DNA from 3 places in the Mesorhizobium sp. M1409 genome. Region 1 is predicted to be linked to each of the others. Evidence: riboswitches for the same ligand, from Rfam matches in the RefSeq annotation. Region 1 holds a riboswitch; each other region holds the start of a gene.
The links. A riboswitch is a leader RNA that binds a small molecule or an ion and turns the genes downstream of it on or off. The one in region 1 is predicted to bind thiamine pyrophosphate.
Positions count from the first base shown of each region.

Region 2: it holds a riboswitch for thiamine pyrophosphate, as region 1 does, so the genes downstream of both, thiC (phosphomethylpyrimidine synthase ThiC) here and thiC (phosphomethylpyrimidine synthase ThiC) in region 1, are expected to answer to the same signal.
Region 3: it holds a riboswitch for thiamine pyrophosphate, as region 1 does, so the genes downstream of both, thiB (thiamine ABC transporter substrate binding subunit) here and thiC (phosphomethylpyrimidine synthase ThiC) in region 1, are expected to answer to the same signal.

Region 1 covers NZ_JAMYKV010000093.1:5,218-10,164, reverse strand. Annotated here, with positions in the region: gene NKG99_RS34325 (SDR family NAD(P)-dependent oxidoreductase) at 1-680, shown strand, start outside; gene NKG99_RS34320 (NUDIX hydrolase) at 1,502-2,041, shown strand; TPP riboswitch at 2,301-2,417, shown strand; gene thiC (phosphomethylpyrimidine synthase ThiC) at 2,522-4,357, shown strand; gene thiO (glycine oxidase ThiO) at 4,354-4,947, shown strand, end outside.
Region 2 covers NZ_JAMYKV010000019.1:32,322-37,268, reverse strand. Annotated here, with positions in the region: gene thiO (glycine oxidase ThiO) at 1-784, opposite strand, end outside; gene thiC (phosphomethylpyrimidine synthase ThiC) at 781-2,616, opposite strand; TPP riboswitch at 2,720-2,836, opposite strand; gene NKG99_RS16725 (hypothetical protein) at 2,965-3,180, opposite strand; gene NKG99_RS16720 (hypothetical protein) at 3,369-4,013, shown strand; gene NKG99_RS35960 (hypothetical protein) at 4,575-4,673, shown strand; gene NKG99_RS16710 (hypothetical protein) at 4,827-4,947, opposite strand, start outside.
Region 3 covers NZ_JAMYKV010000004.1:73,522-78,468, forward strand. Annotated here, with positions in the region: gene thiP (thiamine/thiamine pyrophosphate ABC transporter permease) at 1-1,017, opposite strand, end outside; gene thiB (thiamine ABC transporter substrate binding subunit) at 1,258-2,256, opposite strand; TPP riboswitch at 2,299-2,413, opposite strand; gene NKG99_RS04985 (thiamine diphosphokinase) at 2,501-3,145, shown strand; gene NKG99_RS04990 (ABC-F family ATP-binding cassette domain-containing protein) at 3,147-4,947, shown strand, end outside.

The DNA.
Region 1 (4,947 bases):
AGCACTCTCTCCCTGTCAGCGTCGAGAGGCTCGCGTTTATACGTCTTGACGTCACAAAGGAGGCGTCGGTTCGTGCATTCGTTGACGACGTCCTTCAGAAGTTTGGCAGGATCGATGTCCTGGTCAACAATGCTGGTATCATCGTGCATAAGTCCATCGACGAACAGACTGGCGAGGATTGGGACCGACTTATGGCGGTCAATCTCCGCGGTCCGTTTCTCATGGCCAAGCATGTGGCCCCAGAAATGAGACGTGTCGGCTTAGGCACGATCGTCAATATTGGGTCGGTTGAGGGCTTTATGGTCAACCCCTGGCATACAGCATACGCCGCCACCAAGGCCGGCGTGCACGGTCTTACGATTGGACTCGCAGTCGACCTTGGACCTGATGGAATACGCTGCAATACCGTTTGTCCCGGTTGGATCGAGACTGACCTTAATCGGTCCTACCTAGAGCTCCACCCGGACCGAAGCTTGGTCGAGCGGGAATTGGCGCAACTACACCCGGTGGGAAGGATCGGATCCCCAAAGGAGATAGCAAATGCGGTCCTTTGGTTGGCTAGTGACGAATCCAGTTTCGTTAGCGGTGAAATGATCGCTGTCGACGGCGCCCGAACCAAGAAGATATCCCTGCCGTCCATCTTGGACGAGGAGTATCGGGCCAAGCTGACGAAACCCTAAAGGGAATGAAGACTCGCGCCGTCAAGGACGGATCCACTGGATCATCAACGGTATCAAGCACTTCATCGCGAATGTGCGGTTATGCGATTTCGTAATGCTGTTTGCTGTGACGGGCGAGGATCAAGCGCCCGCGGGCACCCGGAAAAGGATTTCCTGCTTCATCGATTCCGAGTAGACTGATTGATGCGAAGCCCCGCCTCAGCGCCGGGAGTTGCAGCATGCGCGGCAGCCGTCTCGTCAACGAAGATGCCAATGCTTAATGTGCAATGCGGAGATTTGATCGCGGGCATCCATCAGCCACCCAGGGCTTCAAAAGACCCTGCCGGTGGGGAGGCGCACCGGCAGGGCAACCGCGTTGTCAACTGGGGCCCGCCGGCGGGCGATGGCACTGTCGGTTGGTGAGTTCAAGCTGCGATGCCCACCCATTACATCCAAGCAAACCCAGCCGAAAAGCCGAAATAAAGTCATGCGACGGATGATTTTTTTTCGCGGCTCTCGCCCCTGGGGCTAATGATAGCGTCAATTCTGAACCGGCCGCATGAAGGCGCTTCTGGGTTAGCGAGTGTTGTGGAAGGACGCTCAGAGCCCTGCGCTTCGTTTGCCACATGGCTCTCTGGGGTGAAGGGGCGCACCGGAAACGACCGACGCTCTAATCCTCACTGGACGAGAACTCAGTGGCAGGTGAGACCCAATTTTAAGAAGAATCCAACTGGTGAGGCCTGGAGACTATGCCGACATATCCGTTCTCGCTGTCTTTCATTGAACACATCCGGTCCATGTTTTTGCAGTTTACGCCGCGGAGGACCCCACACGCAGAGAACTTGAAACAAGCAGCGGTTGGAATCGTTCTAGTTGCGGCCGACGATGGCTCAGGTGAGACCGCCCTTTTGCTCACGTTGCGCTGCGCTAAGATGCGTTCACATGCAGGCCAATACGCATTGCCGGGAGGACGGGGTGATCAGGGAGAAGACGCGGTGGACACCGTTATTCGAGAATGCTTCGAAGAACTCGCGCTCAGCCTTTCGGCTGACCAGTTATTGGGTACTTTGGACATATATGCGACCCAATCTGGCTATGCGGTCACACCCGTCGTTTTTGCAACTACAAACGAGCCCGATCTCTGTCTCAATCCAGAGGAAGTAGATCAACTTTTCCGGATCAAACTCTCTGACCTCTCCGGTGAACGGTCAGCACAGTTTTTCAGTCAAGGAGAAAACGGGCGGCGTCTTATTCGCTTTCCAATCTTTGACCATCACATATACGCTCCGACAGCGGCTATTCTGTATCAATTCATTGAGATGATAGCTGGTCGATATCAACATGTTGACGACCTCGCAGCTCCGGACTTCGCAACCCGATAATACTCGCCATTGTTTTTCGCCAGACACCGGGCTCTTCGCCATCAATACGGGCGGCGCCGCCCTTAGCGATGCCGCGCCCGCTACCCGCCACTCGCGGGTGCGGTAACACGTCCAGCAACGTCCGGCCACGGCATCTAACTTAGGCAGGCGTGACTTGCTCCCGACACGTGTGCGAGCTTTTGCGCCCGCACTGATCGACCGCCAATCAACACCCGGGCCGAATGCGCTTGACAAACTGGCGTCGGCCCGTTCAACTTGAAGCATTCACCAGGGGAGTCCCGGCAAGGGGCTGAGATACTGCTGGCTTTCGCGGCGCAGTGACCCGTTGAACCTGATCCAGTTCATACTGGCGTAGGGACGGTGCAAGCGCTTTGCGGGAGTTCACGCCCGCAGTCCTGTTTCGAGCAGGCCGACCAAAGCGTCTTTTCATCCTTCCGGCACAGAACTGGGTCTCCAATGCATGAGCAAAGGAGCCTCAAGATGAATGCCCTCACCCCCTCCGTCTCGACGGGACCACTGCCCGCCTCACGGAAAATCCACAAGTCCGGCGTCCTCCATCCGCACATCAGGGTGCCGATGCGCGAAATCTCCGTCCATCCGACGGCAGGCGAACCGCCCGTCATCGTCTACGATCCCTCCGGCCCCTATACGGACCCGACTGTCGAAACCAGCATCGAAAAGGGCCTTGCCCGGCTTCGCCATGAGTGGATTACGGCGCGCGGCGATGTCGAAGCCTATGACGGCCGCCATGTGCAGCCGGAAGACAATGGATTCGCGACGGGCGAGCGCCTGACGCCGGAATTTCCCGCGCGCAACCGGCCGCTCAGGGCCAGGTCAGGCAAGGCGGTAACACAGCTTGCCTATGCGCGCGCCGGCATCATCACCCCCGAAATGGAGTTCGTCGCCATTCGCGAAAATCTCGGCCGCGAGATCCTGCGCGGCAAGCTGCAGCGCGACGGCGAAGCCTTTGGCGCATCGATACCGGATTTTGTCACGCCGGAGTTCGTCCGCGAAGAAGTGGCGCGCGGGCGGGCAATCATTCCCGCCAACATCAATCATCCCGAGAGCGAGCCGATGATTATCGGTCGCAATTTCCTGGTCAAGATCAACGCCAATATCGGTAACTCGGCCGTCACATCGTCGATGGCCGAAGAGGTCGAAAAGATGGTCTGGGCAATCCGCTGGGGCGCCGATACGGTGATGGACCTGTCGACCGGCCGCAACATCCACAACATCCGCGACTGGATCGTGCGCAACGCGCCGGTGCCGATCGGCACGGTGCCACTCTATCAGGCGCTTGAGAAGGTCGGCGGCATCGCCGAGGATCTGACCTGGGAGGTCTACCGGGACACGCTGATCGAGCAGGCCGAACAGGGCGTCGACTATTTCACCATCCACGCCGGCGTGCGGCTGCACTACATCCCGCTGACCGTGGACCGGGTCACGGGTATCGTCTCGCGCGGTGGGTCGATCATGGCCAAATGGTGCCTGCACCATCACCGGGAAAGCTTTCTCTATGAACATTTTGCGGAGATCTGCGACATCTGCCGCGCCTATGATGTGTCCTTTTCGCTCGGCGATGGCCTTCGTCCCGGGTCGATCGCCGACGCCAACGACGCGGCGCAATTCGCCGAGCTGGAAACGCTCGGCGAGCTGACGAAGATCGCCTGGGCGAAGGACTGCCAGGTGATGATCGAGGGTCCGGGCCATGTGCCGATGCACAAGATCAAGGAGAACATGGACAAGCAGCTCGCTGTCTGCGGCGAGGCGCCTTTCTACACTCTTGGACCGCTGACGACCGACATCGCGCCGGGCTATGACCACATCACGAGCGGCATAGGCGCGGCCATGATCGGCTGGTTCGGAACGGCCATGCTCTGCTACGTCACCCCGAAGGAGCATCTCGGTCTCCCTGACCGCAACGACGTCAAGATTGGCGTCATCACCTACAGGATCGCCGCGCATGCCGCCGATCTCGCCAAGGGCCATCCGGCGGCGAAAGTCAGGGATGATGCCCTTTCCCGCGCGCGCTTCGAGTTCCGCTGGGAGGACCAGTTCAACCTGTCGCTCGACCCCGAAACCGCGCGGTCCTTTCACGACCAGACCTTGCCCAAGGAGGCGCACAAGCTGGCGCATTTCTGCTCGATGTGCGGGCCGAAATTCTGCTCGATGCGCATCTCCCACGAGATTCGCGCCGAAGCGCAGAAGGAGGGCATGGCTGCGATGGCGGCGAAATACCGCGAGGGTGGCGATCTCTACATGCCTGCTGACGAGACCGGCGTACCGCTCATGCCAGGGGCGTCGGAACCGTCATGAGGGTGCTGGTCAAAGGGGCCGGCGTCGCCGGCCTCACCGCCGCCTTCGAACTCGCCGCCCGCGGCGCGACGGTCACGGTCGCCGAGATCCGGCATGGCCTTGGAGGCAATGCGTCGTGGTTCGCCGGCGGCATGCTGGCGCCATGGTGCGAGCGTGAAAGCGCCGAGCAGCCGGTGCTGGATCTTGGCCGCGACGCTGCCAACTGGTGGAATGCGGTACTGCCCGGTCAGGTGACACAGGCCGGAACGCTGGTCGTTGCGACACCGCGCGATGCCGGTGAGCTCGACCGCTTCGCCAGTCGCACGTCGGGCCATCGGCGTGTCGATGAAGACGAAATCGCGCTCCTGGAACCCGACCTCGCCGGCCGGTTCCGCCGCGGATTGTTCTTCCCTGACGAGGCTCATCTCGACCCGCGCCAGGCGATGGCAGCACTTCATGACAAGCTTGCAGCCATGGGTGTCGAATTCCACTTCGGCACCGACGCCCGGCATGTTTCCGGTTTCGATCGTCGGATCGACTGCACGGGAATGGCCGCAGTCGATGACAGGCTGCGCGGTGTTCGCGGCGAGATGCTGATCCTGCGCACCCCT
Region 2 (4,947 bases), on a different contig from region 1:
CCTCGCCAAAAGCCGGATGGAGGGCATAGGCGGCACCCAGCAGCTCCATCATCGAACGCGCCGTGACTGGTCCGGCGGACTGGCTTTCAATCATCGTCGCGCCGATCATGAAACGGTGGTCGGTGCGCGGCACCGCATAAAGCGGGAAGCGCGGATGAAGCAGCCGGACCGGGCGTGACAGCGAGATATCAGGGGTGCGCAGGATGAGCATTTCGCCGCGAACGCCGCGCAGCCTGTCATCGGCGGCTGCCATTCCCGTGCAATCGATCTGACGATCGAAACCAAAAACATGCTGGGGGTCGGCGCCGAAGTGGAATTCGACACCCATGGCCGCGAGCTTGTGATGAAGTGCTGCCATCGCCTGGCGCGGGTCGAGATGAGCTTCATCGGGGAAGAGCAATCCGCGCCGGAAGCGGCCGGCGAGGTCGGGTTCCAGCAACGCGATTTCCTCTTCACCGACACACCGATGGCCCGATGTGCGGCTGGCGAACCGGTCAAGCTCGCGCGCATCGCGCGGCGCGGCGAAGACCAGCGTTCCCCGCCGTGTTACCAAGCCGGGCGTTGCGGCATTCCACCAGTTGGCGGCGTCGCGTCCGAGATCCAGCACCGGCTGCTCGGCGCTTGCACGCTCGCACCATGGCGCCAGCATGCCGCCGGCGAACCACGACGCATTGCCTCCAAGGCCATGCCGGATCTCGGCGACCGTGACCGTCGCGCCGCGGGCGGCGAGTTCGAAGGCGGCGGTGAGGCCGGCGACGCCGGCCCCTTTGACCAGCACCCTCATGACGGTTCCGGGGCCTCAGGCATGAGTGGGACGCTGGTCTCGCCAGTTGGAATGTAGAGATCGCCGCCCTCGCGGTATTTCGCCGCCATGGCCGCCATACCCTCCTTCTGCGCCTCGGCACGGATGTCGTGGGAAATTCGCATCGAGCAGAATTTCGGCCCGCACATCGAGCAGAAATGCGCCAGCTTGTGCGCTTCCTTGGGCAAGGTCTGGTCGTGGAAGGACCGCGCGGTTTCGGGATCGAGCGACAGATTGAACTGGTCCTCCCAGCGGAACTCGAATCGCGCGCGGGAAAGGGCATCATCCCTGACTTTCGCCGCCGGATGACCTTTTGCCAGGTCGGCGGCATGGGCCGCGATCTTGTAGGTGATCACGCCGATCTTGACGTCGTTGCGATCGGGAAGACCGAGATGCTCCTTCGGCGTGACGTAACAGAGCATGGCGGTGCCGAACCAGCCGATCATGGCGGCCCCAATGCCTGAGGTGATGTGGTCGTAGCCCGGCGCGATGTCGGTTGTCAGCGGTCCAAGCGTATAGAACGGCGCTTCGCCGCAGACAGCGAGCTGCTTGTCCATGTTCGCCTTGATCTTGTGCATCGGCACGTGGCCGGGGCCCTCGATCATCACCTGGCAATCCTTCGCCCAGGCGATCTGCGTCAACTCGCCGAGCGTCTCCAACTCGGCGAACTGCGCCGCGTCGTTGGCATCGGCGATCGAGCCCGGACGAAGGCCGTCGCCGAGCGAAAAGGATACGTCGTAGGCTCTGGCGATGTCGCAGATCTCCGCGAAATGCTCGTAGAGGAAGCTTTCCCGATGGTGGTGAAGGCACCACTTGGCCATGATCGACCCGCCGCGCGAGACGATACCGGTGACCCGGTCAACGGTCAGCGGGATATAATGCAGCCGCACGCCGGCGTGGATGGTGAAATAGTCGACGCCCTGCTCGGCCTGTTCGATCAGCGTGTCGCGGTACACCTCCCAGGTCAGATCCTCGGCAATGCCGCCAACCTTCTCGAGCGCCTGGTAGAGTGGCACCGTGCCGATCGGCACCGGTGCGTTGCGCACGATCCAGTCCCGGATGTTGTGAATGTTGCGGCCGGTCGACAGGTCCATCACCGTATCGGCGCCCCAGCGAATCGCCCAGACCATCTTTTCAACCTCCGCGGCCATCGAGGAGGTGACAGCGGAGTTGCCGATATTGGCGTTGATCTTCACCAGGAAATTGCGGCCGATGATCATCGGCTCGCTCTCCGGGTGGTTGATGTTGGCGGGAATGATCGCGCGTCCGCGCGCCACCTCGTCGCGCACGAATTCCGGCGTGACGAAATCGGGAATAGCGGCGCCGAAGCTTTCACCGTCGTGCGGCAGCTTGCTGCGCATGGTCTCGCGGCCGAGGTTCTCGCGTATGGCGACGAACTCCATCTCAGGCGTAATGATGCCGGCGCGCGCGTAGGCAAGCTGGGTCACCGCCTTGCCGGCCTTGGCCCTGAGCGGCCGGTTGCGAATGGGAAATTCCGGTGTCAGGCGCTCGCCCGCCGCGAATCCGTTGTCTTCCGGCCGGACATGACGGCCGTCATAGGCTTCGACATCGCCGCGTGCCGTAATCCATTCATGGCGAAGCCGGGCGAGGCCTTTTTCGATGCTGGTTTTGACAGTCGGGTCCGTATAAGGGCCGGACGGATCATAGACGGTGACGGGCGGTTCGCCTGCCGTCGGATGGACGGAGATTTCGCGCATCGGCACCTTGATGTGCGGATGGAGGACGCCAGACTTGTGGATTTTCCGTGAGGCAGGCAGCGGCCCTGTCGACACGGCGGGGGTGAGGGCATTCATCTTGAGGCTCCTTTGCTCATGCATTGGAGACCCAGTTCTGTGCCGGAAGGATGAAAAGACGCTTCTGTGGACCTGCCGAAATAGGACCTCGGGCGTGAACTCCCGCAGAGCGCTTGCACCGTCCCTACGCCAGTATGAACTGGATCAGGTTCAACGGGTCACTGCGCCGCGAAAGCCAGCAGTATCTCAGCCCCTTGCCGGGACTCCCCTGGTGAATGGGTCGAAATTGAGCGGGCCGACGCTATTTTGTCAAGCGCTTTTGGCCCGCGGCTTTGATCGGTCGCCAATCAAGTCGTGCGGGAAGGCTGATGAATGTGTCGGGGAAGATTTGGCGGTAGGCGTCGGTGCTCATGGTTTGCCCTCGTGCCGAGCGCCTGGGCCGAGGAGTTCGCGCAGGAACTCCTGCATCCAGATCGGAACAGCGGAGAGACCAGCGCGCAGATCCTCGCGGATCACCTCGCCGTGCTTGGGGTCGGCAAGCGGGCGGCGCAACGTCGTCTGGATCCGCAGCTCTCTTGACCGTCGGAGCGGGCCGAACGCTACGGAAGATGCGAGCTTTTTCATTCGACCAGATCCCGTAGGTAGTGCCGGCAAAGGGGAATCCGATTTGCTGAGCGACCTGCAGTTCGGAAAGAAGGTTTGGTCAAGCAATGGGATAGAACTCCATCCAATTCGTGGAGCAGGGAACTTGCTTCTTCCCGTCAAATGCCGGATGAAAGATGACAACTGAGGGATTGATTCGGAGCTTGTGAATGCGCGGGGTGCAAGCAGCTTTGGCCGCACTGATCCTGACCGGTCCCATCACTTCCGCTCTCGCCGACAACAGTTCTCCCTTCATCTATTTTGCTACCGAAGATCCTTTCGCTGTCGGTCAACCGGCGAAGAACGACGTCTATTTTTTTGGCGGCGTTTTTGCGGCCGGATCATTTGGGAACACGATCAACGTCTTCGGCGCCGACTATACGAACAACTACATAATCGGAGCTGCTTACGGCCGCGACTTCGCCGATATTGGCGCTGGTTTCGTTCTTGGCGGTGTGACCGGGGCCGCCGTAAGGTTTGGCGAGGATGACGATACGTCAGGGGAAGTTTGGGCCGGGGTTAGGGTTCGTCACCAGGGCCTTGTCATCGGCGATCTGGCGATTGCGCCAGCACTGACGGCCGGTTTGAGTGCCGTTACGGGAACCACCGAAATCGAACGCGAGCGCGAGGTCTATTACGACGGCGACGCGTCTTTCCTTGGTTTCATCGGCGCCGAGCTTTCTTTCAGGTTAAGGCAAGCTCCCAACGTCGAGCTTGTCTATCAACTCCACCACAGATCCGGCGCCGGTGGTACGTTTGGAAATATGGGAGAGGGTTCCAACGCGAATACTGTTGGGCTTCGTTATCGTTTCTAGCTGACGCCTTAACGCTCCGACATTTTGAACGGAGCAGCTTCACAGCCTTCGACCCACGGGGAGGAAGCTCCAACTCTCTGTGGCTCATGGCGCGTTTGCTGACCCTGGCGACTGGTCCCGTGGAAGAAATCGAAACCGCTTTCGCGAGCTGCGTCAACGCAATGACCTTCGTCTGGATCATCTCCAACTCACGCTGAGCATTTGTCTCGCAGAAGGGGCCATACACTTGAGCGGCTGACAGCGCCCGGAAAGGTGGCGGCGCCATTTACGGGGCGTTGGGGCAGAATTGCCAGCGGAATTGGGGCCTCCGGGTGTCCCGCCGCAGGGAGGCAAATGAGGGGAAGGTGGGCCGGAGCACGACACCGGCTTCTCCGGAAATCGCTTGCCAGTAGTATTGAAAGCGACAACCCGCTGAGCTTTACAGCCAAGCAGAAAATCGGCGGCCCATTTTTCAATGAGCATTGCCTGAACCCACCCACCTGCGGCTTGCCAGTGGCCCGCGATTCGTAGCTTTACGCGCCCGACTTTCGTGCGCATGCCGGCAGCGAAGATGGGCCGGAGATCGAGGCTGGATGGAAACGTTCCGGTGAAAGGGCCGGCGAGTTCGTAGCTCTTCAGATATGCGATTGCTGCGACGCATGGCCGAGCGATCACAAATAATGATCGCGATGAGCTGGCAGGAAAAACCGCTTTGGCTATCGGAGATTCGCCAAAATGGCCGAAAATCCGTCGGAAAGCTCGCCGCAACCTAAAGCCAGACCGCGCGGCTAGGCACCCACTCGAGCCGCTTCGGATGTAATATCTCGATCCGTATCATTGGCGAAGCGGCGGGGATGTTTCACAGCCCGCAGCTGTCTTTTTCATCTGGCTAGGAGCGGCGCCCTTCGCGTCGGCTGTCGCCTGACCAGTGGGCTGTGCACTGCCGGTCTGCTGG
Region 3 (4,947 bases), on a different contig from region 1:
CAGGAAGGCCAGCACCGCACTGGTCAGAGCCGCCTGCCGCACGGTGGCCTCGCCGGCCAGCCGGCCGAGATCGGCACCCAACCCGGCCGTCACCGTCGCCGCCATCGGCCCGACGACGAACAGCAGCGCCAAGACGATGACCATGGCGTTCAGCCAGGTCTCGCTCCTCTTGACCGAGAGATAGCGGCGTTGCGCAACCGGCAGGTTGGTGTCGCCGACCACATTGGCGCCCAGCCGCGTCAGGGCCAGCACCACGATAAAGGTCAGGGCGATCTGCAGCAGCGTCAGCGTCACCGCCCGCGCGGGATCGAAATCGAAGCGCAGCGCCTGGTAGATGCCGACCTCCAGCGTCGTCGCTGCTGGCCCGCCACCGAGCGTCAGCACAATGGTGAAGGATGTGATGCAAAGCATGAAGACTAGCCCGGCGACACCCGGCAATGCCGCACGCAGCGTTGGCCATTCGATCAGCCTGAACGCCGGCCGCGCTGCAATGCCGAGCTGGCTCGCCAGCCGCCATTGGTCGGCCGGTATGGTCTGCAGCGACTCGAGGAACAGCCTTGTCGCCAGCGGCAGGTTGAAGAAGACATGGGCGACGAGAATGCCCGACAGGCCGTAGATGCCCGACCAGCTTCCACCGCCGATCACCGTGAACACGCCGGCGAAATAGCCGGCGCGGCCATAAAGCGCCAGCACGCCGAGTGCCGCGACGATGGCCGGCAGCGCCAACGGTATGGCGAACAGTTGCAGGATGAAGGCGCGGCCGAAGAAGCGTGGATGCCGCGACATCGCCCGCGCGACAAACAGCGCCGGCCCGACGGAGAGGAGCGTCGACAATGCCGCTTGCCAGAGCGTGAAGCGCACGACGCGCAGCAGATAGGGATCGAAGGCTGCCCAGGCGCCCGAAAGATCGTGGCCGCCTTCGAAAAGCAGGCCGGCAAACGCGCCGCCGATGAGCAGCGCGATTGCGGCGAGCGCGAGGATGCCGGCGCTGATGCGGGGGTCAGACGCGCGTTGCACGCTGGACCACCTGACTTGAGGTTCTTAGCGAAGGCCGCGTTCCTTCGCGCCCCCCTCTGTCCTGCCGGACATCTCCCCCACAAGGGGGGAGATTGGCAGTTTCCGCGCCTCGCTCATTCCAGCAACGTTGGCGATTGGCGAAATCGCCGACGACAGCCAATCTCCCCCCGTGTGGGGGAGATGTCCGGCAGGACAGAGGGGGGCGCCGTAGGACACTCATCTTTCGATCATAGGACCAAATTACTTGCTCATCACCGCCAGCCACTCATCCACCCAGGCCTTGCGGTTGGCGGCGACCTCTTCGGGGCTGAACAGCAAGGTCTTGGTCGGCTTGACCAGCTTGTCGAAGGCCGGGTTGAGCGGCTTGTCGGTCTTCCCTGCCGGGAACATCCAGTTGGTCTCGGGGATGGCATCCTGGAACTTCGGTCCGGTCATGAAGGCCATGAACTTTTCGGCCAGCGGGTTCTTGGCCCCTGTCGTGGTGATGCCCGCCACCTCGATCTGCAGGTACTCGCCCTCCTCGAAGGAGGCCGCCTGGTAGCGCTCGGTGTTTTCCGCCACCATGTGGTAGGCCGGCGACGTCGTGTAGGACAGCACCATCGGCGCCTCGCCCTTGGTGAACAGGCCGTAGGCCTCGCTCCAGCCCGGCGTCACGGTCAGCACTTTCGCCTTCAGCTTGGCCCAGGCCTCCGGCGCCTTGTCGCCATAGACAGACTTGACCCACAACAGCAGGCCGAGGCCCGGCGTCGAGGTGCGCGGATCCTGGATGACGATCTTGTCGTCGGCGCTGCCTTCTACCAGTTCTTTCAGGCTCTTCGGCGGGCTCTTCAGCTTCTCCGTGTCGTAGACGACAGCGAAGTAGCCGTAGTCAAAGGGGACAAAAGTGTCGTCGCTCCAGCCGCCCGGCACAGTGGCATCCGCCACCGCGCCATGCGGCGCGAACAGGCCGGTGGCCTTGGCATCGGCGGTAAGGTTTGTGTCGAGGCCAAGCACGATATCGGCCTTCGTCGATGCGCCTTCCAGCTTGACGCGGTTGAGCAGCGCGACGCCATCGGCAACCGAGACGAACTCCACATCGCAGCCGCATTCGGCCTCGAATTCCTTCTTCACCACGGGACCCGGACCCCAGTCGGCGGTGAAACTCTCATATGTGTAGACGGTGAGTTTGTCTTTGGCCAAGGCCGGCCCGGACAAGACCACGGTCATGGCTGAGACAAGAGCGTATAAAAGCGTGCGCATCGGCGCCTCCTTCGTTCGAATTGAAGGAATTGAGGCGTCGGACTGTCCGAAACGTCTAATCCCTCCGCCGGTACAAACCGGATCAGGTTCAGCGGGTTGGCGAGACTGCCTCTCAGCCGGTCCGCGAAGATCGCGTTCGGCACCCCGTTAGAGCGTTTCGACACATAGGCCCGGCCGATCCCTCACGCAAGTGGGAGTTTGCCGCCTTCCGTTTCCGGTGCCAGGCTGGTAAGGGCCACACGATATGAGCACATTCACCATCCTGCTTGGCGGCGACCTCATCCGCACGCCACGGCTCGACCGCCAGGTCGAAGGCTCCCGCGTGATTGCCGCCGACGCCGGCATCGGCCATGCGCGGCTGCTCGGCCTAGTCCCGGAACTGTGGGTGGGGGATTTCGATTCCGTGCCGGCCAACCTGCCGGAAAATCTCGCCACTGTCCCCCGCCGGACCTTCTCGGCGGAAAAGGACCAAACCGATGGCGAACTGGCCATCGCAGCCGCACTGGAGCTCGGCGCGACCAGCCTGGTGCTCGCCGGCGCCTTCGGCGGCAAGCGCGCCGACCACGCTTTCCTGCATCTTGCGCTTGCCCTGCGCCTTGCCGAGGCCGGAACGGAGGTGCTGCTGACCAGCGGCGCCCAGGAGGGCGTTCCCCTGCTCCACGGCAGGGCCGGTTTCGACTATGCCGACGGCACGCTGTTTTCGGTGCTCGGCTTTTCCGAACTCGCCGGCCTGACCGTCAATGGCGCCAAATGGCCACTGAATCACGTCAAGGTGGCGTTCGGTTCGTCGCTGACCATTTCCAATGAGGTCAAGGGCCGCCTCGAAATCGCGCTCGGCCACGGCCGCGCGATGCTGCTCGCTCATCCTTTTCCCTTACCTGAAAGCTGACATGGCCCCGCCCCTTCTCAACCTCGACGGGATAAAACTGACCTTCGGTGGCACGCCGCTACTCGATGGCGCCGCCTTGACCGCTTCTGCCGGCGACAAGATCGCGCTGGTCGGCCGCAACGGGTCGGGCAAGTCGACGCTGCTGAAGATCGCCGCCGGCCTGATCGAGCCGCAGGACGGCGAGGTGTTCCGCCAGCCTTCGGCGACCGTCCGCTATTTGCCGCAGATGCCCGACATGGAGGGTTTTGCCAGTGTCCGCGCCTATGTCGAGGCCGGACTCGGACCCGCCGACGACCCGTACCGCGCCAGCTATCTGATGGAGCATCTCGGCCTCTCGGGTGAGGAGCGGCCGAACGACCTGTCCGGCGGCGAGGCAAGGCGCGCGGCCCTTGCCCGCGTCATGGCGCCCGAACCCGACATCCTGCTGCTCGACGAGCCGACCAATCATCTCGACCTCTCGGTGATCGAATGGCTGGAAGAGGAGCTCGTCCGCACCTCATCGGCACTGATCGTCATCTCGCACGACCGCCGCTTTCTCGAGCGTGTATCGCGCGCCACCGTCTGGCTCGATCGCGGCCAGACGCGCAGGCTGGACAAGGGTTTTGGCCATTTCGAGGAATGGCGCGACCTGGTGCTGGAAGAGGAAGAACGCGAGCAGCACAAGCTTGGCCGCCAGATCGTGCGCGAGGAGCACTGGCTGCGCTACGGCGTGACGGCGCGGCGCAAGCGCAACATGCGCCGGCTGGGCGAGTTGCAAACCATGCGCCAGCGTTTTCGCGGACATCGCGGCGCCGAAGGCTCGGCCACCATGGTGGCGAGCGACGCCGCCGAATCCGGCAAGCTGGTGATCGAGGCCAAGAACATCGAGAAGAGTTTCGGCGATCTCACCGTGGTCAAGGGGTTTTCGACCCGCATCCAGCGCGGCGATCGGGTCGGTCTGGTCGGGCCGAACGGCGCCGGCAAGACGACGCTCTTGAAGATGCTGACCGGCGAGATGAAGCCCGACGCCGGTTCGGTGCGGCTCGGCACCAATCTGGAGATCGCCACGCTCGACCAGAAGCGCGAGGCCGTCGACCCGCAGGAGACACTGGCGCAGTATCTCACCGACGGGCGCGGCGAGAACCTGGTCATCAATGGCGAGCAGCGCCATGTCGTCTCCTACATGAAGGATTTCCTGTTCAAGCCGGAACAGGCGCGCACGCCGGTGCGCGAGCTGTCCGGCGGCGAGCGAGCGCGGCTCTTGCTGGCGCGCGTGCTGGCCCGACCGGCAAACCTGCTGGTGCTCGATGAGCCGACCAACGATCTCGACATGGAGACGCTGGAACTGCTGCAAGAACTGGTCGCCGGGTTTGCCGGAACGGTCATCCTGGTCAGCCACGACCGCGATTTCCTCGACCGCACCGTGACCAGCCTGATCGCGCCGGATGGTGACGGCCGCTGGATCGAATATGCCGGCGGTTATTCCGACATGCTGGCGCAACGCGGCGGCACCAGGCTCGACGACCGTAAGGCGCGCGCGAAAGCCGAAAATGGCGAAGCGCCGGCACCGGGCAGGAGCGAGGCAGCCGCGCCAAAGGGGCCGCCGAAGAAACTGTCGTTCAAGCAGAAGTTCGCGCTGGAATCGCTGCCCAAGAAAATCGAAGCGGTGATGGCGTCGATCTCGAGGCTTGAGAACAACATCGCCGATCCGGCCTATTACGAGCGCGATCCGGCCTCGTTCCAGAAAACCATCGCCGCCCTCGACAAGGAGCGCGCGACGCTAGCGGCCCTCGAGGAGGAATGGCTGGAGCTGGAGATGCTGC